Regions from separate parts of the Streptomyces sp. NPDC056061 genome, predicted to be linked through region 2. Evidence: predicted binding sites of a transcription regulator. Region 2 holds the regulator's gene; the other holds the start of a gene.
The links. The regulator HspR, encoded in region 2, represses chaperone genes until heat shock. The targets are predictions, from matches to a motif close to TTGAGNNNNNNNNNCTCAA.
Positions count from the first base shown of each region.

Region 1: the regulator HspR is predicted to act here: its motif matches at 4,707-4,725, upstream of lon (endopeptidase La).

Region 1 covers NZ_JBHJWQ010000001.1:549,577-559,995, reverse strand. The annotation lists gene ACFC79_RS02490 (lysozyme) at 223-1,077, shown strand; gene ACFC79_RS02485 (polysaccharide deacetylase family protein) at 1,318-2,082, shown strand; gene lon (endopeptidase La) at 2,261-4,684, opposite strand; gene ACFC79_RS02475 (spermidine synthase) at 4,987-5,679, shown strand; gene ACFC79_RS02470 (response regulator transcription factor) at 5,907-6,644, shown strand; gene ACFC79_RS02465 (ATP-binding protein) at 6,641-7,717, shown strand; gene ACFC79_RS02460 (multifunctional oxoglutarate decarboxylase/oxoglutarate dehydrogenase thiamine pyrophosphate-binding subunit/dihydrolipoyllysine-residue succinyltransferase subunit) at 7,975-10,419, shown strand, end outside.
Region 2 covers NZ_JBHJWQ010000008.1:289,648-300,066, reverse strand. The annotation lists gene ACFC79_RS15650 ((Fe-S)-binding protein) at 1-2,148, opposite strand, end outside; gene ACFC79_RS15645 (sugar transferase) at 2,268-3,020, opposite strand; gene dnaK (molecular chaperone DnaK) at 3,284-5,137, shown strand; gene grpE (nucleotide exchange factor GrpE) at 5,134-5,772, shown strand; gene dnaJ (molecular chaperone DnaJ) at 5,866-7,053, shown strand; gene ACFC79_RS15625 (heat shock protein transcriptional repressor HspR) at 7,055-7,501, shown strand; gene ACFC79_RS15620 (hypothetical protein) at 7,932-8,435, shown strand; gene ACFC79_RS15615 (helix-turn-helix transcriptional regulator) at 8,448-9,434, opposite strand; gene ACFC79_RS15610 (hypothetical protein) at 9,566-9,811, shown strand; gene ACFC79_RS15605 ((2Fe-2S)-binding protein) at 9,808-10,128, shown strand; gene ACFC79_RS15600 (hypothetical protein) at 10,333-10,419, shown strand, end outside.

The DNA of each region.
Region 1 (10,419 bases), on a different contig from region 2:
TTCCTGTCGCTGAAAGTTTCTTCCGCCGCCGGTCATCGCCGCAGCTCCACCAGTATTTCGCAGGCATAGACCAGTGACGGCCCCCCGCCCCTCTTCCGCAGCACGGGTCTACGTGCGTAGCGTCACGCCTGGCATGTTCACACCATTGCATGTCGACAGGGGGTGCGCCCGGCTCCCCCTGGGATCAGCGCGTCCCCCCACCAACGCTTCGGAGGCATTCACATGCCGGTGCTCAGATCCGCATCCGGAACACCCCGCCGCTCGCGCTTCGCCGCGGCCGGAACCCTGCTCGCAGCCCTCTCCCTCCTCCTGGCCCTGCCCGGAGCGGCGAGCGCCTCGGACGCCCACGACGCCGCCGCGGCCAAGAAGCCGGCCCGCGGCACGGCCACGATGGGCATGGGCGTCGCCGCCCACGACGGCCAGGGCGGGCTGCCGCGCGACACCCGCGCCGTCCAGACCGAGGGCGTGGACGTCGCCGGCTATCAGGGCAACGTCGACTGGCCGACGCTCTGGGGCAGCGGCGTGAAGTGGTCCTACGTCAAGGCCACCGAGGGCACCTACTACACGAACCCCTACTTCGCGCAGCAGTACAACGGTTCGTACAACGTGGGCATGATCCGCGGCTCGTACCACTTCGCCACACCGAACACCACGAGCGGCGCCGCCCAGGCCAACTACTTCGTGGACCACGGCGGCGGCTGGTCCAGGGACGGCAAGACGCTGCCGGGCGCGCTCGACATCGAGTGGAACCCGTACGGCGCCCAGTGCTACGGCCTGAGCCAGGCGGCCATGGTCAACTGGATCCGCGACTTCGTGAACACCTACAAGGCGCGCACCGGCCGCGACGCGGTCATCTACACCGCGACCAGCTGGTGGAAGGACTGCACCGGCAACAACGCGAGCTTCGGCGCCACCAACCCGCTGTGGGTGGCCCGCTACGCCGGCGCCGTCGGCGAACTCCCGGCCGGCTGGGGCTTCTACACGATGTGGCAGTACACCGAGTCCGGTCCGTACGTGGGCGACCACAGTCGCTTCAACGGCGCCTACGACCGCCTGCAGGCCCTCGCGAACGGCTGAGCCGGCCCACCGCGTCCGCCGCACGTCCCATCGCTCCACACGTTCCACCGCTCGACACGGCCGAGCCCCCGGCGACCCACCCGTCGCCCGGGGCTCGGCCCGTTTTCGAGCCCGCACCAGGCACTTCACGCCCTCGTTCGATGTCGCCACCCCGCCTTCGGTCCCATCTATACACCATGTGTATAGTCCGCTTCTGCCGCACATCGTGTGCTCGGCCCAGCAGTGGAGGAGTGATCCGCCGTGTCCTTGAAGACGAAGCCGATCGGTACGGGGTTGGCCGCCGCGCTTGTGACGGCACTCACCCTGACGCTGGCCGGCTGCTCCTCGGACACCACCGCGCCGGCCGCGGCGCGGGCCGACGCGGGCTCCGACGCCAAGGGCTCCTTCGGCCCGGTGGACTGCCGCAAGGCGAAGTGCATAGCGCTGACCTTCGACGCGGGTCCGGGCGAGGACACCCCGCACCTGCTGGACGTCCTCAAGGAGAAGAAGGTGCACGCGACCTTCTTCCTGCTGGGCAAGAACCACGTCAAGAAGTACCCGGACACCGTGCGCAGGATCGCCGAGGAGGGCCACGAGGTGGCCAACCACACCTGGACGCACGCGATCCTCACGGACCAAAAGCCTGCCGAGATACGGGCCGAGCTGGAGAAGACCCAGAACGCGATAGCGGAGATAACCGGCAGGAAGCCGCGCCTGATGCGCCCGCCGCAGGGCCGCACCGACGACACCGTCTCGCAGATCAGCAAGGACCTGGGACTTTCGGAGGTGCTGTGGAGCGCCACCGCGAAGGACTACTCCACGACCGACTCGGCGCTCATCGAGAAGCGCATCCTGGACCAGGCGAGCAAGGACGGCATCATCCTGCTGCACGACATCTACAAGGGGACGGTCCCCGCGGTGCCGGGCATCATCGACGCGTTGAAGAAGCAGGGCTACACCTTCGTCACCGTCCCGCAGCTGATGGCCCCCGCCGAGCCCGTCCCGGGCACCGTCTACCACCCCTGATCGCCGCGGCCTGCGGGCCCGGCGCCGACGCGCCGGGCCCGCAGGCACGTTCGATCCCGCCCGACCACCGCGACCCGGCCGGGTCCGGGCAGGTCCGGAAAGGTCCGATTCGACCCGAACCACCGTGACCCGGACAGGTCCGATTCGGCTCGGTCCCGCCCGGTCCGGGCGAAGCACCCTACGCCGCGGCCGGGATCCTCTCCTCGGGCCGACCGGCGGAGGCCGGGGTCAGGGCGATCTCCAGCACCTGGCGGACGTCCGTGACCGGGTGGACGTCCAGGGTGTCCAGCACCTCGGCCGGGACGTCGTCCAGATCGGCCTCGTTCCGCTTGGGGATCACCACGGTGGTGATCCCGGCCCGGTGCGCGGCCAGCAGCTTCTGCTTCAGGCCGCCGATCGGCAGCACCCGCCCGGTCAGCGAGACCTCACCGGTCATCGCCACGTCCGTACGGACCAGCCGACCGGAGAGCAGCGAGGCCAGTGCCGTCGTCATCGTGATGCCCGCGCTCGGACCGTCCTTGGGAACGGCGCCCGCCGGGAAGTGGATGTGCACCCCGCGGTCCCTGAGGTCCGCGACCGGCAGCTCCAGTTCCGCGCCGTGCGACCGCAGGAAGCTCAGCGCGATCTGCGCGGACTCCTTCATCACGTCGCCGAGCTGACCGGTGAGGGTCAGGCCGGAGGCCCCGGTCTCCGGGTCGGCCAGCGACGCCTCCACGAACAGCACGTCCCCGCCGGCGCCCGTCACCGCGAGTCCGGTGGCCACGCCCGGCACCGAGGTGCGGCGCTCGGCCGGGTCCTGGGCGGACTCGGGGACGTGGTGCGGCCGTCCGATCAACGCGCGCAGCTCGCCCTCGGTGACCGTGAACGGCAGCTCCCGGTCGCCGAGTTCGTGCTGGGCGGCGACCTTGCGGAGCAGCCGGGCGACGGCCCGCTCCAGGTTCCGTACGCCCGCCTCGCGGGTGTACTCGCCGGCCAGCCTGCGCAGCGCGGACTCGTCGAGCGTCACCTCGTCCGCCACCAGACCCGCCCGTTCCAGCTGGCGCGGGACCAGGTGGTCGCGGGCGATGACGACCTTCTCGTCCTCGGTATAGCCGTCGAGCCGGACCAGCTCCATGCGGTCGAGCAGGGCCTCCGGGATCGCTTCGAGCACATTGGCGGTGGCCAGGAAGACGACATCGCTGAGGTCGAGCTCCACCTCCAGGTAGTGGTCGCGGAAGGTGTGGTTCTGCGCCGGGTCGAGGACTTCGAGCAGGGCCGCCGCCGGGTCGCCCCGGAAGTCGGAGCCGACCTTGTCGATCTCGTCGAGCAGGACGACCGGGTTCATCGAGCCTGCCTCCTTGATGGCGCGGACGATGCGGCCCGGCAGGGCGCCGACGTAGGTGCGCCGGTGGCCCCGGATCTCCGCCTCGTCGCGCACGCCGCCGAGCGCGACGCGGACGAACTCGCGGCCCATGGCGTGTGCCACGCTCTCGCCGAGCGAGGTCTTGCCGACGCCCGGCGGCCCGACCAGCGCCAGCACGGCGCCGCCGCGCCTGCCGCCGACGACGCCGAGGCCGCGGTCGGAGCGCCGCTTGCGCACGGCGAGGTACTCGGTGATCCGCTCCTTCACGTCCTGCAGCCCCGCGTGCTCGGCGTCCAGGATCTCCTGGGCGCCGCGGATGTCGTAGGCGTCCTCGGTGCGTTCGTTCCACGGCAGTTCGAGAACGGTGTCGAGCCAGGTCCTGATCCAGGAGCCCTCGGGGCTCTGGTCGGAGGCGCGCTCCAGCTTGTCGACCTCCTTGAGCGCCGCCTCGCGGACGTGCTCGGGGAGGTCGGCGGCCTCGACGCGCGCCCGGTAGTCGTCGGACTCGTCCTCCGGGTCGCCGTTGAGCTCGGCGAGCTCCTTGCGCACGGCGTCGAGCTGGCGCCGCAGCAGGAATTCGCGCTGCTGCTTGTCGACGCCCTCCTGGACGTCCTTGGCGATGGACTCGGCGACGTCCTGCTCGGCGAGGTGCTCGCCGAGCCACTGGATGGCGAGCTTCAGCCGGGCGACCGGATCCGTGGTCTCCAGGAGCTGCACCTTCTGCGCGGTGGTGAGGAAGGGCGAGTAGCCGGAGTTGTCGGCGAGCGCGGAGATGTCCTCGATCTGCTGGACCCGGTCCACGACCTGCCAGGCCCCGCGCTTCTTCAGCCAGCTGGTGGCGAGCGCCTTGTACTCCTTGACCAGCTCGGCGGCGGCACCGGGAAGCGGGGCGGGCACGACCGCGTCGACCCGGGTCCCCTCCACCCAGAGCGCACCGCCCGGTCCGCCGGTCCCGGCCCCGATCCGCACCCGGCCCCGGCCGCGGATGAGCGCGCCCGGATCTCCGTCCGACAGCCGCCCGACCTGCTCGACGGTGCCGATGACGCCGGTGCCGGTGTAGGTCCCGTCGATCCGCGGCACGAGCAGCACCTCGGGCTTGCCGCCGCCCTCGCGGGCCGCGGCCTGCGCGGCCTCCACGGCGGCGCGCACCTCGGTGTCGGACAGGTCCAGGGGCACCACCATCCCGGGCAGCACGACCTCGTCGTCGAGCGGCAGCACGGGCAGGGCGAGCGGAGTGACCGCATTGGACTCAGTAGCCATGATCTCCCCTTCGGCAGTCAAGTTGAGCTATGCAGACTCAATGCTCCTGAGCCGCCCATTGTTCCCCGGGCATGTTCGCTGTGAGCGATCAGGCGGACACGTGCGCACGGCCGTCCGTGACACCTCCTCCGACCCGCCGCCCCCACGCAGCCTCCGACCCACCGGCCACCGGCCCGCGCCGGGGACCGCCGGAACGCGCCGCGCGCCGCGTCGGCCCCCTGTCCGTAACCGGCTGGCCGATTGCCCCGTCGACCGGCCAGGATGGCGGGGACCCCGTCCGACAGCCACCGGAGATCCGCGCCATGCCCGACCGCCCCGGAACCGACTCCCCCGCCCCCGTCACCCTCGACCGCCGCGACGGCCCGTACGGCGAGGTGGTGCTGCGGGAGCGGGGGGACGACTTCGAGATCATCGCCAACGGCTGCTTCCTCATGGACACCTCCGACGGCCGGTCCGAGCGGCTGCTCGTCGACGCCGCCCTGGCCGCACTGCCCGCCGACCGGCCGGCCCCGGCGGTGCTCGTCGGGGGGCTCGGGGTCGGCTTCTCGCTCGTCCGGGCCGCCGCCGAGCCGCGGTGGGGGCGGATCGTCGTCGTCGAACGCGAGCAGGCGATCGTGGAGTGGCATCTGCGGGGACCGCTGGACCGGATCTCCGGCGCGGCGCTCGCCGATCCCCGTACGTCGATCCTCACCACGGACCTCGTCTCGTACCTGCGAACGACTACGGACCGTTACGACGCTCTGTGTCTGGACATCGACAACGGACCGGACTGGACGGTCACCGAGGACAACACGAATCTGTACGCACCCGACGGTCTGGCGGCCTGCCGGGAGCGGCTGACCCCGGGCGGCGTCCTCGCGGTCTGGTCCGCCCAGCCCTCCACCGACTTCGAACGAGCATTGCGGAATGCCGGATTCAGTGGAGTAAGGACGGAAGAGGTCGGCGTTGCCCGAGGTGTTCCCGACGTGGTGCATCTCGCAATCCGGATGGTCTGATTCCCTTCGCCGTTCGTTCCCCTTTGCCCCGGACGACCGGGGGCCAAGTGCCACAAGGCCGACACTCCGCCACTTCGGCGAGCCCCGGCCGTTACACCCTGCGTAGCCGAGAGCAGTGAACTGCCTTTACGCTGCTGAACGGGTGACGGGATCACCCACGACATCCACGAGCGAAGACCGTACGTCCCGGGGGAACCGCCCCCGCGAGGACGGGCAGGGGCGGGGCGATGGAACAGACACACACCACCCACAACAACGTCGCGGCCACCCCGGGCGCGCAGCGCCGGGTGCTGGTGGTCGAGGACGACGCCACGATCGTCGATGCCATTTCCGCCCGACTGCGGGCCGAGGGCTTTCTGGTGCAGACCGCACTCGACGGGCCCGCGGCGGTGGACGCGGCCGAGGCGTGGCAGCCGGATCTGATGGTGCTCGACATCATGCTTCCGGGCTTCGACGGCCTGGAGGTCTGCCGCCGGGTGCAGGCCCAGCGGCCCGTGCCGGTGCTGATGCTGACCGCGAGGGACGACGAGACGGACATGCTGGTCGGTCTCGGCGTCGGCGCCGACGACTACATGACCAAGCCGTTCTCCATGCGCGAACTCGCGGCCCGGGTGCACGTCCTGCTGCGCCGGGTCGAGCGGGCGGCGCTGGCCGCGGTCACGCCGCGCAGCGGCATCCTGCGCCTGGGCGAGCTGGAGATCGACCACGCTCAGCGCCGGGTCCGGGTGCGCGCCGAGGACGTCCACCTCACACCGACCGAGTTCGACCTGCTGGTCTGTCTCGCCAACACCCCGCGCGCGGTGCTCTCCCGCGAGCAGTTGCTCGCGGAGGTCTGGGACTGGGCGGACGCCTCCGGCACCCGTACCGTCGACAGCCACATCAAGGCGCTGCGCCGGAAGATCGGCGCGGAGCGGATCCGTACCGTGCACGGCGTCGGCTACGCCCTGGAGACCTCGGCGACATGACCCGGCCCGGCTCCGGACTGCGCCCCTTCTCGGTCAAGGCCAAGCTGGGCGCACTCGTGGTGATCTCGGTCTTCATCACCACCGGGCTGCTGATGGTGGCCCTGCGCACCAGGACCGAGCTGCGGTTCATCACCGTGTTCTCGGTGATCGCGACCCTGCTGATCACCCAGTTCGTGGCACACGGTCTGACGGCGCCGCTGGACGAGATGACGACCGTGGCCCGGTCGATCTCGCACGGCGACTACACCAGGCGGGTGAGCGGCGCCGACCGGCGCGACGAGCTCGGCGACCTGGCGCAGACCATCAATCGCATGGCGGACGACCTGGAGGCGGTGGACCGGCACCGCAAGGAACTGGTGGCCAATGTCTCGCACGAGCTGCGCACCCCCATCGCGGCGCTGAGAGCCGTGCTGGAGAACGTCGTGGACGGGGTGTCCTCGGCCGATCCGGAAACGATGCGCACGGCGCTGAAGCAGACGGAGCGGCTCGGCCGACTGGTGGAGACGCTGCTGGACCTGTCGCGCCTGGACAGCGGTGTGGTCACGCTGAAGGCCGGCCGTTTCGAGGTGTGGCCGTATCTGTCGGGAGTGCTGAAGGAGGCGAATCTCGCCGCCTCGCACCGCCGGCTGGCCTCCGGCTCCGGGAACCACAGCCGCAAGGACGTGCACCTGGCCCTGGACGTGTCGCCGCCGGAGCTGACCGCGTACGCGGACACCGAACGGCTGCACCAGGTCGTGGCCAATCTGATCGACAACGCTGTCAAGCACAGCCCGCCGCACGGCCGGGTGCAGGTGCTGGCGCGGCGCGGCGAGGGGCCGGAGTCGCTGGCCCTGGAGGTGCTGGACGAGGGGCCCGGCATTCCGGAGTCGGAGCGGCACCGGGTCTTCGAGCGCTTCAACCGCGGCGAGGTCCCCTCGCCGCACGGGCCCGGCAGCGACGGCGGTACGGGGCTCGGCCTGGCGATCGCCCGCTGGGCGGTGGATCTGCACGGCGGCCGGATCGGCGTGGCCGAATCCGATCGCGGCTGCCGCATTCGAGTCACTCTTCCGGGGATCTCTCGACCGCGCGGTTGACGTATGGTTCGAACCGGAAGAGCGCCTTCTGCGCGTTCTCTTCCAGGGGTACGGCCCAGGAGGCCGTAGCCCTTGCCGGGCGTTGCCGCGAAGGAGCGGAACCAGGCTTGTTTCCCGCCAATTCCACCGCCGAAACCCGCCTTTCCATGTGACTTGCGCGACGATGGGCGGCCCGGCCTGCGGGGAACGGCCGGGGAGGCGTAGCCTTGATTTCCGCTGTCCATCACCTTGTGAAGCGGAAGAGGGCGGTTGCCGCCGTGTCGTCTCAGTCCCCCAGTAACTCGAGCATCTCGACCGACCAAGCCGGCCCGGGCTCCGACCCGGCTGCCGCCTTCGGCCCCAACGAGTGGCTCGTCGACGAGATCTACCAGCAGTACCTCCAGGATCCCAATTCGGTCGATCGTGCCTGGTGGGACTTCTTCGCCGACTACAAGCCGGGTGCGTCCGGCACGGCGGACAAGCCCGTTCCCGGCGCCGCGGCCCCGACCGCCACCGCGCCGCAGGCCACCCCGGCGCAGGCTCCGGCACCGGCCGCGAAGGCCCCCGCCGCGCCCGCCGCACCCGCCCCGGCGCCCGCACAGGCCGCCCCGGCAGCCCCGGCAGCCCCGGCGAAGGCCGCCCCGGCCCCCGCCGCGAAGGCCCCGGCGAAGGCTGCCCCGGCCACCGAGTCGGCGGAGGGCCCTGAGTACGTGACGCTGCGCGGCCCGTCGGCCGCCGTCGCGAAGAACATGAACGCCTCGCTGGAGCTGCCGACGGCCACGTCCGTCCGCGCCGTCCCGGTGAAGCTGCTGTTCGACAACCGCATCGTCATCAACAACCACCTCAAGCGCGCCCGGGGCGGGAAGATCTCCTTCACCCACCTCATCGGCTACGCGATGGTGCAGGCCCTCAAGGCCATGCCGTCGATGAACCACTCCTTCGCGGTGAAGGACGGCAAGCCGACCCTGGTCAAGCCGGAGCACGTCAACTTCGGTCTGGCCATCGACCTGGTGAAGCCCAACGGCGACCGCCAACTGGTCGTCGCGGGCATCAAGAAGGCCGAGACGCTCAACTTCTTCGAGTTCTGGCAGGCGTACGAGGACATCGTCCGCCGCGCGCGCAGCAACAAGCTGACGATGGACGACTTCACGGGCGTCACCGTCTCGCTGACCAACCCCGGCGGCATCGGCACCGTCCACTCGGTGCCCCGCCTGATGCCCGGACAGGGCCTCATCATGGGTGTCGGCGCGATGGACTACCCGGCCGAGTTCCAGGGCACCTCCCAGGACACCCTGAACAAGCTGGGCATCTCCAAGGTCATGACGCTGACCTCGACGTACGACCACCGGGTCATCCAGGGCGCCGCGTCCGGCGAGTTCCTGCGGATCGTCTCCCAGCTGCTGCTCGGCGAGAACGAGTTCTACGACGAGATCTTCAAGGCGCTGCGCATCCCGTACGAGCCGGTCCGCTGGCTCACGGACATCGACGCCTCGCACGACAACGACGTGACCAAGGCCGCGCGGGTCTTCGAGCTGATCCACTCCTACCGGGTCCGCGGCCACGTCATGGCCGACACCGACCCGCTGGAGTACCGCCAGCGCAAGCACCCCGACCTGGACATCACCGAGCACGGCCTCACCCTGTGGGACCTGGAGCGGGACTTCGCGGTCGGCGGCTTCGCCGGCAAGTCGATGATGAAGCTCCGCGACATCCTCGGTGTGCTGCGCGAGTCGTACTGCCGCACCACCGGCATCGAGTTCATGCACATCCAGGACCCGAAGCAGCGCAAGTGGATCCAGGACCGTGTGGAGCGCACCCGCACCCCGCAGCCGGAGCGCGAGGAGCAGCTGCGCATCCTGCGCCGGCTGAACGCCGCCGAGGCGTTCGAGACGTTCCTGCAGACCAAGTACGTCGGCCAGAAGCGGTTCTCGCTGGAGGGCGGCGAGTCCGTCATCCCGCTGCTCGACGCGGTCATCGACTCCGCCGCCGAGGCCCGCCTCGACGAGGTCGTCATCGGCATGGCCCACCGCGGCCGGCTCAACGTGCTGGCGAACATCGTCGGCAAGTCGTACGCGCAGATCTTCCGCGAGTTCGAGGGCAACCTCGACCCCCGGTCGATGCACGGCTCCGGCGACGTGAAGTACCACCTCGGCGCCGAGGGCACCTTCACCGGTCTGGACGGCGAGCAGATCAAGGTCTCGCTGGCCGCCAACCCCTCGCACCTGGAGGCGGTCGACCCGGTCCTGGAGGGCATCGCCCGCGCCAAGCAGGACATCATCAACAAGGGCGGCACGGACTTCACGGTCCTGCCCATCGCGCTCCACGGCGACGCGGCCTTCGCGGGCCAGGGCGTCGTCGCCGAGACGCTCAACATGTCGCAGCTGCGCGGCTACCGCACCGGCGGCACCGTGCACGTGGTGATCAACAACCAGGTCGGCTTCACCGCCGCCCCGGAGTCCTCGCGCTCCTCGATGTACGCCACCGACGTGGCGCGCATGATCGAGGCGCCGATCATCCACGTGAACGGCGACGACCCGGAGGCCGTCGTCCGGGTCGCCCGGCTGGCCTTCGAGTTCCGGCAGGCGTTCAACAAGGACGTCGTGATCGACCTCATCTGCTACCGCCGCCGCGGTCACAACGAGGGCGACAACCCGGAGTTCACCAACCCGCAGATGTACACGCTGATCGACAAGAAGCGCTCGGTGCGCAAGCTCTACACCGAG
Region 2 (10,419 bases):
CGCCTTGCCGTCGTTCTTCTTGCCGTTGACCGAGTCGGTCAGCATGACCAGGCAGAACGGGCAGGCAGTGGAGACGATGTCCGGGTTCAGGGACAGGGCCTCGTCGACGCGCTCGTTGTTGATGCGCTTGCCGATCCGCTCCTCCATCCACATCCGGGCACCACCGGCGCCGCAGCAGAAGCCGCGTTCCTTGTGGCGGTGCATCTCCTGCTGGCGCAGGCCGGGGACCTTGTCCATGATCTCGCGCGGCGGCGTGTAGATCTTGTTGTGCCGGCCCAGGTAGCAGGGGTCGTGGTACGTGATCAGGCCCTCGACCGGGGTCACCGGGATCAGCCTGCCCTCGTCGATGAGGTGCTGGAGCAGCTGGGTGTGGTGGATGACCTCGTACTCGCCGCCGAGCTGCGGGTACTCGTTCGCGATCGTGTTGAAGCAGTGCGGGCAGGTGGCGACGATCTTCTTCGACGCCTTCGCCTTCTTCGTGGAGTCGTCCTCGTCATCCTCGCCGAACGCCATGTTCAGCATCGCGACGTTTTCCTGGCCGAGCTGCTGGAACAGCGGCTCGTTGCCGAGGCGGCGGGCCGAGTCACCGGTGCACTTCTCGTCGCCGCCCATGATCGCGAACTTGACGCCCGCGATGTGAAGGAGTTCCGCGAATGCCTTCGTGGTCTTCTTGGCGCGGTCCTCCAGGGCTCCCGCGCAGCCGACCCAGTACAGGTAGTCGACCTCGGTGAGGTCCTCGACGTCCTTGCCGACGATCGGGACCTCGAAGTCGACCTCCTTGGTCCACTCGACGCGCTGCTTCTTGGCCAGCCCCCAGGGGTTGCCCTTCTTCTCCAGGTTCTTGAGCATCGTGCCCGCCTCGGACGGGAACGCGGACTCGATCATCACCTGGTAGCGGCGCATGTCGACGATGTGGTCGATGTGCTCGATGTCGACCGGGCACTGCTCCACGCACGCGCCGCAGGTGGTGCAGGACCACAGCACGTCCGGGTCGATGACGCCGTTCTCCTCGACCGTGCCGATCAGCGGACGCTCGGCCTCCGCGAGTGCCGCGGCCGGAACGTCCTTGAGCTGCTCCTCGGACGCCTTCTCCTCGCCCTCCATGGTCTTGCCGCCGCCGGCCAGCAGGTACGGGGCCTTGGCGTGCGCGTGGTCGCGCAGGGACATGATCAGGAGCTTCGGGGAGAGCGGCTTGCCCGTGTTCCAGGCCGGGCACTGCGACTGGCAGCGGCCGCACTCGGTGCAGGTGGAGAAGTCGAGGATGCCCTTCCAGGAGAACTGCTCGACCTGTGAGACACCGAAGACGGCGTCGTCGGCCGGGTCCTCCCAGTCGATCTCCTTGCCGCCCGACAGCATCGGCTGGAGCGCGCCGAGCGCGGTCGCGCCGTCCGCGTTCCGCTTGAACCAGATGTTCGGGAAGCCGAGGAAGCGGTGCCAGGCCACACCCATGTTGGTGTTGAGCGAGACCGTGATCATCCAGATGAGCGAGGTGCCGATCTTGATCGCCGCGACGAGGTAGATGAGGTTCTGCAGCGTGCCGAGCGTGAGGCCCTGGAACGTGAGGACCAGGGGGTACGAGATGAAGTAACTGGCCTCGTAGCCGTCGACGTGGTGGATCGCGCCTTCGAGACCGCGCAGGGCGAGGATCGCCAGGCCGATGATGAGGATGACGTACTCGACGAAGTACGCCTGCCACGCCTTGGAGCCCGCGAAGCGGGACTTGCGGCCGGCCCGTGAGGGCAGGTTCAGCAGCCGGATGGCGATCAGCACGAGGATGCCGACCGTCGTCATCAGGCCGATGAACTCGGTGTACATCTCGAACGGCGCCCAGTCGCCGATGATCGGCAGCACCCAGTCGGCCTTGAAGAGCTGACCGTACGCCTGGAGCAGCGTGGGCGGCAGCGTGAGGAAGCCGATGGCGACGAACCAGTGCGCGAAGCCGACGATGCCCCACCGGTTCATCCGGGTATGGCCGAGGAACTCCTTGACCAGGGTGATCGTTCGCTGCTTCGGGTTGTCGGTGCGGCTGCCTGCCGGTACCGGCTGTCCGAGCGTGACAAACCGGTAGATCTGCGCGACGGCTCGGGCGATGAGCGCAACGCCGACCACAGTCAGCACCAGCGACACGATGATCGCGGCGAGTTGCATTTGGGGGCTCCTCGGGCCTGCGAGGGTGGGATCCAGCGTCTACAAGCGAATACTGGCTACAAGTGAATACTGACAACTACTAAGCAGTAACTTAATCAGTCTGTGCTGACACTATCCACTTATTCCGCAGCGCTGTAGCCGCACCTGCGGTGATCTGTGTCGCTCAGGTGCGCCTTGCCGGGGCCGGCGAGCCCGCGCACCGCCCGGCGCAGCGGGATGCGGGCGGCCTCCGCCAGGACGGCGAGGTCGAGGCGTACCCCGTGGTGCTCGACGTAGTGCAGATCGAGCAGGGCCGGCTCGTCCCACGGCATGCCGGAGCGCGAGCGTACCTGTGCGAGGCCGATGAGGCCCGGTTTGATCGTCTGCCGCCAGTGTCCCGCGCCCGCGGCGGTGGTGGTCGTGGTGGTGGAGGTGGGCGCGGTGCCGGGGAGGGGGGCGTCCTCCGGCGGCAGGGGTTCCGGGCCGACGAGCGAGAGGTCTCCGCGTACGACGTGCGGCAGCCGGGACAGCACGTCCAGCCGCAGCCGCCGGGTGCGCAGTGTGCGCAGGACGAACATCCGGCCGTCCAGGCCGATCCGGGGTGAGCGGGTGACGATGCCGCCCGGTGGCCGTCGCGCCGCGAGGACGAGGGCGGCCGCGGCGAGTGCGGGAGCGGTCAGGGCCAGCAGGACCGAGCCGAGGGCCAGGTCCAGGGCGCGCTCGGCCGACGGGCGCCGCACCGGAAGGCGTACGGGCGGGAGTCCCCCGAGGGGGCGTACGAGAAGGGGCGCGGGCCGCCCTGCCCCGACCCATGTCCGCGCCCCTGTGCGTGCTCGTGCCCCTGCCCGTCGTCGTTTCCGTCTTCGTGGTGGCGTCCAGTTCTGCGTCTGCATCGTTCGTCCCTGACTGGCTCGGGCGGATCGCGTGCCGGTTTTGAGCGGCTCACGGCATTTTGTGACAGAACGATCCCATGGAGCGAAGATGTGGAGGCGGTGAGCGGGGTGCGGGAGGGGTGGGTGTCGCCTCCGATTCCGGGCTGCGAGTGGGGCGGGTGCACGATAGTTGAGTCGATGCGACTCAACTCTGTTGACACTGGGGCATGTGTCATGCATCCTTGAGTCAGTTCCGCTCAAGTAGGCAAGCTGGAGGAATTGAAATGGCACGTGCGGTCGGCATCGACCTGGGCACGACTAACTCCGTCGTCAGCGTTCTCGAAGGCGGCGAGCCCACCGTCATCACCAACGCAGAGGGCGCCAGGACCACGCCGTCCGTCGTCGCCTTCGCGAAGAACGGCGAGGTGCTGGTCGGCGAGGTCGCCAAGCGCCAGGCTGTGACCAACGTCGACAGGACCATCCGGTCGGTCAAGCGCCACATGGGCACCGACTGGAAGATCGACCTGGACGGCAAGAACTTCAACCCGCAGCAGATGAGCGCCTTCATCCTGCAGAAGCTGAAGCGTGACGCCGAGTCGTACCTGGGCGAGAAGGTGACCGACGCGGTCATCACCGTTCCCGCGTACTTCAACGACTCCGAGCGTCAGGCGACCAAGGAGGCCGGTGAGATCGCGGGCCTCAACGTCCTGCGCATCGTCAACGAGCCGACGGCCGCCGCGCTGGCCTACGGGCTCGACAAGGACGACCAGACGATCCTCGTCTTCGACCTCGGTGGCGGCACCTTCGACGTGTCGCTGCTGGAGATCGGTGACGGCGTCGTCGAGGTCAAGGCCACCAACGGTGACAACCACCTCGGTGGTGACGACTGGGACCAGCGCGTCGTCGACTACCTGGTCAAGCAGTTCGCCAACGGGCACGGCGTGGACCTGTCCAAGGACAAGATGGCTCTCCAGCGTCTCCGCGAGGCCGCGGAGAAGGCGAAGATCGAGCTCTCGTCCTCGACCGAGACCACGATCAACCTGCCCTACATCACGGCGTCCGCCGAGGGCCCGCTGCACCTTGACGAGAAGCTCACGCGCTCGCAGTTCCAGCAGCTGACCGCCGACCTGCTGGATCGCTGCAAGACGCCGTTCCACAACGTCATCAAGGACGCGGGCATCCAGCTCTCCGAGATCGACCACGTCGTTCTCGTCGGTGGCTCCACCCGTATGCCGGCCGTCGCCGAGCTCGTCAAGGAGCTGACCGGTGGCCAGGAGGCCAACAAGGGTGTGAACCCGGACGAGGTCGTCGCCATCGGCGCCTCGCTCCAGGCCGGTGTCCTCAAGGGCGAGGTCAAGGACGTCCTGCTGCTCGACGTCACCCCGCTGTCCCTCGGTATCGAGACCAAGGGCGGCATCATGACCAAGCTCATCGAGCGCAACACCACGATCCCGACCAAGCGGTCCGAGATCTTCACGACGGCCGAGGACAACCAGCCGTCCGTGCAGATCCAGGTCTACCAGGGCGAGCGCGAGATCGCGGCGTACAACAAGAAGCTCGGCATGTTCGAGCTGACCGGCCTGCCGCCGGCCCCGCGCGGTGTCCCGCAGATCGAGGTCTCCTTCGACATCGACGCCAACGGCATCATGCACGTCACCGCCAAGGACCTCGGCACCGGCAAGGAGCAGAAGATGACCGTCACCGGCGGCTCCTCGCTGCCGAAGGACGAGGTCAACCGGATGCGTGAGGAGGCCGAGCAGTACGCGGAGGAGGACCACCGCCGCCGCGAGGCCGCCGAGTCGCGCAACCAGGGCGAGCAGCTCGTCTACCAGACGGAGAAGTTCCTCAAGGACAACGAGGACAAGGTCCCCGCCGACGTGAAGACGGAGGTGGAGACCGCGGTCAACGAGCTGAAGGAGAAGCTCAAGGGCGAGGACACCGCCGAGATCCGTACCGCCACCGAAAAGGTCGCGGCCGTCTCCCAGAAGCTGGGCCAGGCGATGTACGCCGGTGCCCAGGCCGACGGCGCCCCGCAGGGCGACCCGCAGCCGGGTGCCCAGCAGGGCAAGGCCGATGACGACGTCGTCGACGCCGAGATCGTGGACGACGAGAAGAACACGAAGGGCGGTGCGGTGTGAGCGAGGAGACTCCGGGCTTCGAGGAGAAGCCCGACGTCCCCTCCGGCGCCACCCCTGACGGAGCTGAGCCGAAGGACGCCCCCTCCTCCTCGAAGGAAGAGGCGTCCCCGGCCGGGGACGCAGTAGAGACCGTCGGCCTGACGGCCCAGCTGGACCAGGTCCGCACCGCGCTCAACGAGCGCACGGGCGACCTCCAGCGGCTCCAGGCCGAGTACCAGAACTACCGTCGTCGCGTCGAGCGGGACCGGGCAGGGGTCAAGGAGATCGCGGTCGCGAACATCCTGTCCGAGCTGCTGCCCGTGCTCGACGACGTCGGCAGGGCCCGGGACCACGGCGAGCTGGTGGGCGGGTTCAAGTCGGTGGCCGAATCGCTGGAGACGGTCGTCGCGAAGCTGGGCCTGCAGCAGTTCGGCAAGGAGGGCGAGCCCTTCGACCCGACGATCCACGAGGCCCTGATGCACTCGTACGCGCCGGACGTCACGGAGACGACCTGCGTGTCGATCCTGCAGCCGGGGTATCGGATCGGCGAGCGCACCATCCGCCCCGCGCGGGTGGCGGTGGCCGAGCCGCAGCCGGGCGCGTCCAAGGAAGAGAAGGCAACCGACGAGGAGAGCGGTGGCACCGAGGAGGTCTGACATCCCGTCTGACCACCTCGCGGCGCACCGCCCGGCCATGCGACCGGCCGACGGGCCGGTCGCACGGCCGTTCGTCCGGAAGGAGGGACGTCGATGAGCACGAAGGACTTCGTCGAGAAGGACTACTACAAGGTCCTCGGCGTCCCCAAGGACGCCACCGACGCCGAGATCAAGAAGGCGTACCGGAAGCTCGCCCGCGAGTTCCACCCGGACGCCAACAAGGGTGACGACAAGGCGGAGGAGCGCTTCAAGGAGATCTCCGAGGCGAACGACATCCTCGGTGACGCCAAGAAGCGCAAGGAGTACGACGAGGCGCGCGCCCTCTTCGGCAACGGCGGGTTCCGTGCCGGACCGGGAGGCGCCGGAGGCAATTTCAACTTCGACCTGGGCGACCTCTTCGGCGGCGCGCAGGGCGGGGGCCAGGGCGGCGGGGCCGGCGGCTTCGGTGGTGGCGGCGGCCTGGGCGACGTCTTCGGCGGCCTGTTCAACCGGGGCGGTTCGGGGACGCGGGTGCAGCCGCGCCGCGGCCAGGACATCGAGTCCGAGGTGACGCTCAGCTTCAGCGAGGCGGTCGAGGGGGCCACGGTCCCGTTGCGGATGTCCAGCCAGGCGCCCTGCAAGGCGTGCTCCGGCACCGGTGACAAGAACGGCACCCCGAGGGTCTGCCAGACCTGTCTCGGCACCGGCCAGGTGTCGCGCGGCACCGGTGGCGGCTTCTCGCTCACCGACCCCTGCGTGGACTGCAAGGGCCGGGGCCTCATCGCCCAGGACCCCTGCGACGTGTGCAAGGGCAGCGGCCGGGCGAAGTCCTCCCGGACCATGCAGGTCCGGATTCCGGCGGGCGTCTCGGACAGCCAGCGGATCCGGCTGCGCGGCAAGGGCGGTCCGGGCGAGCGCGGCGGACCGGCCGGCGACCTGTACGTCGTGGTCCATGTCGACGCCCACCCGGTCTTCGGACGCAAGGGCGACAATCTCACGGTCACCGTGCCCGTCGACTTCACGGAGGCGGCGCTCGGCGGCGAGGTGAAGGTACCCACGCTCGGCGGTCCGCCGGTCACCCTGAAACTCCCGGCCGGTACGCCCAACGGGCGCACGATGCGCGCCCGCGGCAAGGGCGCGTTCCGCAAGGACGGCACCCGGGGCGACCTGCTGGTCACCGTCGAGGTGACGGTTCCCAAGGACCTCGGCGCCGAGGCCAGGGAGGCACTGGAGGCATACCGGAAGGCGACTGCGGGCAGCGATCCGCGGGCGGAGCTGTTCCAGGCGGCGAAGGGAGCTTGAGGTGGACGGCCGACGACGTAATCCGTACGAACTGACCGATGAGACACCGGTGTACGTGATCTCGATCGCGGCCCAGCTCTCAGGTCTCCATCCGCAGACACTGCGCCAGTACGACCGACTCGGCCTGGTCTCGCCGGACCGCACGGCCGGACGCGGCAGACGCTACTCGGCCCGCGACATCGAGCTGCTGCGCACCGTGCAGCAGTTGTCGCAGGACGAGGGCATCAACCTCGCCGGTATCAAGCGCATCATCGAGCTGGAGAACCAGGTCGCCGCGCTCCAGCAGCGCGTCGCCGAGCTCTCGGCGGCCGTGGACGGCGCGGCGGCGGCGATGCAGCAGCGCGAGGCCCAGGTGCACGCCTCGTACCGGCGCGATCTGGTGCCGTACCAGGACGTGCAGCAGACCGGCGCGTTGGTGGTCTGGCGGCCCAAGCGGCCGAAGGACTGAACGGCCGAGGTTCTGCGTGGTCGAGGTTTCGTCCGGCCGAGATTTCGTCCGACCGGGTGACCGGGTGACCGGGTGACCGGGTGATCGGGTGGCCGACGGGCTGCGCGGTCGGCGGACCGGGCGGCAGGGGCCGGGCATCTCGGTTCCGGACGCGCGGGGCGGCCTGCGGACAGACGTGACGGAGGGCCGGGGAACCGATCCACGGATCGGTTCCCCGGCCCTCCCGCCGTGTGCGTCGCGGCCGTGTGCGTCGTGGTCCGTGACCACCGCGGCAGGCCCCGCCCGGAACGTGCCCGGAACGTGCCCGGAACGTGCCTGGTTCGATCACGGGCTTGCCATACTGGGGCCGGCCCGCCCTCCCGCGTCCACGTCCACCGCACACAACGCCGAGTCGGGGCCGCCCGCCCGGCGACATGTTGGGAAGTCATCCATGCCCATGGTCGGCCTCTTCTGGATCACCGACACCGCGGCCCACATAGGCGCTCCGCCGAACGAACCCGGTCCCGGCATCCTGCTCACCGAGGAGGGCCTGACCGGGCTCGGGGAGGATCAGAGCGGCCGGTGGGCCTGGGACGACATCCGGCATCTGACGGTGGCCGGTGCGCCGGTGCGGTCGTCGGCGGGCAAGGTGGCCGGGATACTGCTGGACAACGTGTTCACCGTGGCCTTCGGGGGCATCGACGACGGCCCGGCGATTTTCGTCCGCTTCGAAACCCCCGAGGGGGACGTGGAGCTCACCGCGTACTCGGCCGCCGCGTCCTACGCGCCCGCCGAGTTCCGGCTGTCGCAGGAGTTGCTCGACACGTACGTGGACGGCCGGGTCACCCCGGCCGCCCTGCTCGCCTGGGGCCGTGCCCACCGGGACGGCACGCCGAGACGCGCGGAGCGGGAGGAACTGCTGGCCCGGTGGGCCGGGGCGCCGCTGACGGCGTGACCCGTACCGTCGTCAGCTCTGCTCCTCCTCCAGGATTCCCGAACGGGCGATCAGGTAGCCGAGCTGAGCACGGCTGTTGCTGCCGAGCGCGGCACTGAGTTTCGCGATGTGGGCACGGCAGGTACGCACGTTCATGCCGAGGCGCCGGGCGATGGCCTCGTCGACGTGTCCCTCGACGAGGAGCTTCGCGATGGAATGCCGTACGCCGGAGATGCCTTCGAGCGTGGCATCGTACGGGACCTGTTCCTGGAGCGGGACCGCGCGCCGCCAGAACTGCTCGAAGACGCTGCTGAGGTACTCCACGATGCCGGGGTGCCGCAGCTCCAGCGCCACCTTCCGGTCGTCCGTGGCCGGAATGAAGGCAACCGTGTTGTCGAAGATCATGAGTCGTTCTATGAGCTCTTCGAGCGTACGGATCTCCACCTTGCCCTCAGCCATGCGCTCCGCGTAACTGAGGGTTCCGTGGCTGTGCCGGACGGTGTGCTGGTAGAGGGTGCGCATGCCCACGCCGCGCTGGGTGAGGATGTTCCCGCGCTCGATCGCGATGTTGAGCGCGTCCTCGCTGCGGCCCCCGCCGGGCTGGATCGTGAGGACCTCCGACGTGCACTCGGTCAGGGCGAGTTCGATGGACGCGTTGATCCGGTCGATGCCTTCGAGCACCGTGATCGCGTGCGTGGTCGGCGGGGCCTGGGCGCTGATGGCCATGAACGGCTCGAACGCCTCCGTCAGTTCGACCGAGAGGCGCCGACGGTCCAGGATCTCCCGCTCGATGGGATGCAGTCGTTGCGTCAGCGCGGCGAACGGAGGAACCGGTCTGAGCCAGTCGGCGTCGTCGGGATCCGGGTGCAGCAGTGCGAACTCCAGGAGACAAGGGGCGAGTTTCACCTCGCTGCGAGCGATCTTGCCGACACTCAGTGCACTGGCGTACAGCCGCGCCCCCTCGTCGCACAGGGCACTGACAGGGTGGGGATGTGTCGCTTTTGCTTCACCTGTAACCATTTATCCACCCCCCAGGAACATGAATCTACAGGAACATGATGCATCGCTTCTGTGGCATTGACGTGCCTCGATGAGCGATCGTCTTGTCATGCGGGGGAGAGGAAACCTTGGAAGTGAGGACGAAGCCCACTATGAGTAACAAGATGCTTCGCTCGGTGCTTGCTGCGACCTTCTCCGCCGGGCTGACATTCGGGGTGATCGGAACCCTGGACCTTGCTTGGGACAGCGCGCCCACGGGCAAGGCGACGGTGCGGGCCCAGGATGTGGCGCCTCCGGACCTGGCTTGGGATCTTGTGCCGACGAAGCTGACGAGCGCGCAGGTGACGACGTCGGACCTGGCTTGGGATCTCGTCCCGGCGAAATCCGCGGGCGCATGACCATCCCACCGGACGACCGGACCTTCCGGCGAGAGATGGCGACCGCGTACCGGTCGGGCTGGCACTTCATCGATCTGGTCACCGCTGTCCCCCGCTGCGGCGACTCGTTGATGGTCACCCTGTTCGGCGACCCCATCGTCGTCGCCCGCGAGGAGGACGACGAGGTACGCGCCTACCGTTGCCTGCGCAAACCGCGCGGAGCGCCGCAGCCCGTCCGCTGCGCGATCCGGTACGACATGATCTTCGTCAACCTGGACCGGCGGGACCACCAACTGTTCGAACCCGAGACCGTTTCCGCCACCCCCCGAAGTGCCTGAGCGATCCCCCGTCGTTACATGTCGCTCAGTCACTCCCCCACACAACGGCGCCATCGTGACCTGAACACGATGGCGCCGTTGTGCATTGTTCGGCCCGGAAATCGAGCAACACGCCTGACATATAAAGCGAGTTGACATTCCACTATGGGGGTGGGCAAGGTCTCAGCCCTTCCCATCCGTTCCTTTCCCTCCGGGGGGCCGCCCATGAGTGGACACGAGATCGAGCGCCTGCCCGGCTGGCGCGGTGGCGACGGCAATGCCGCGTATCTCGACAAGACACTGCGCCACCAC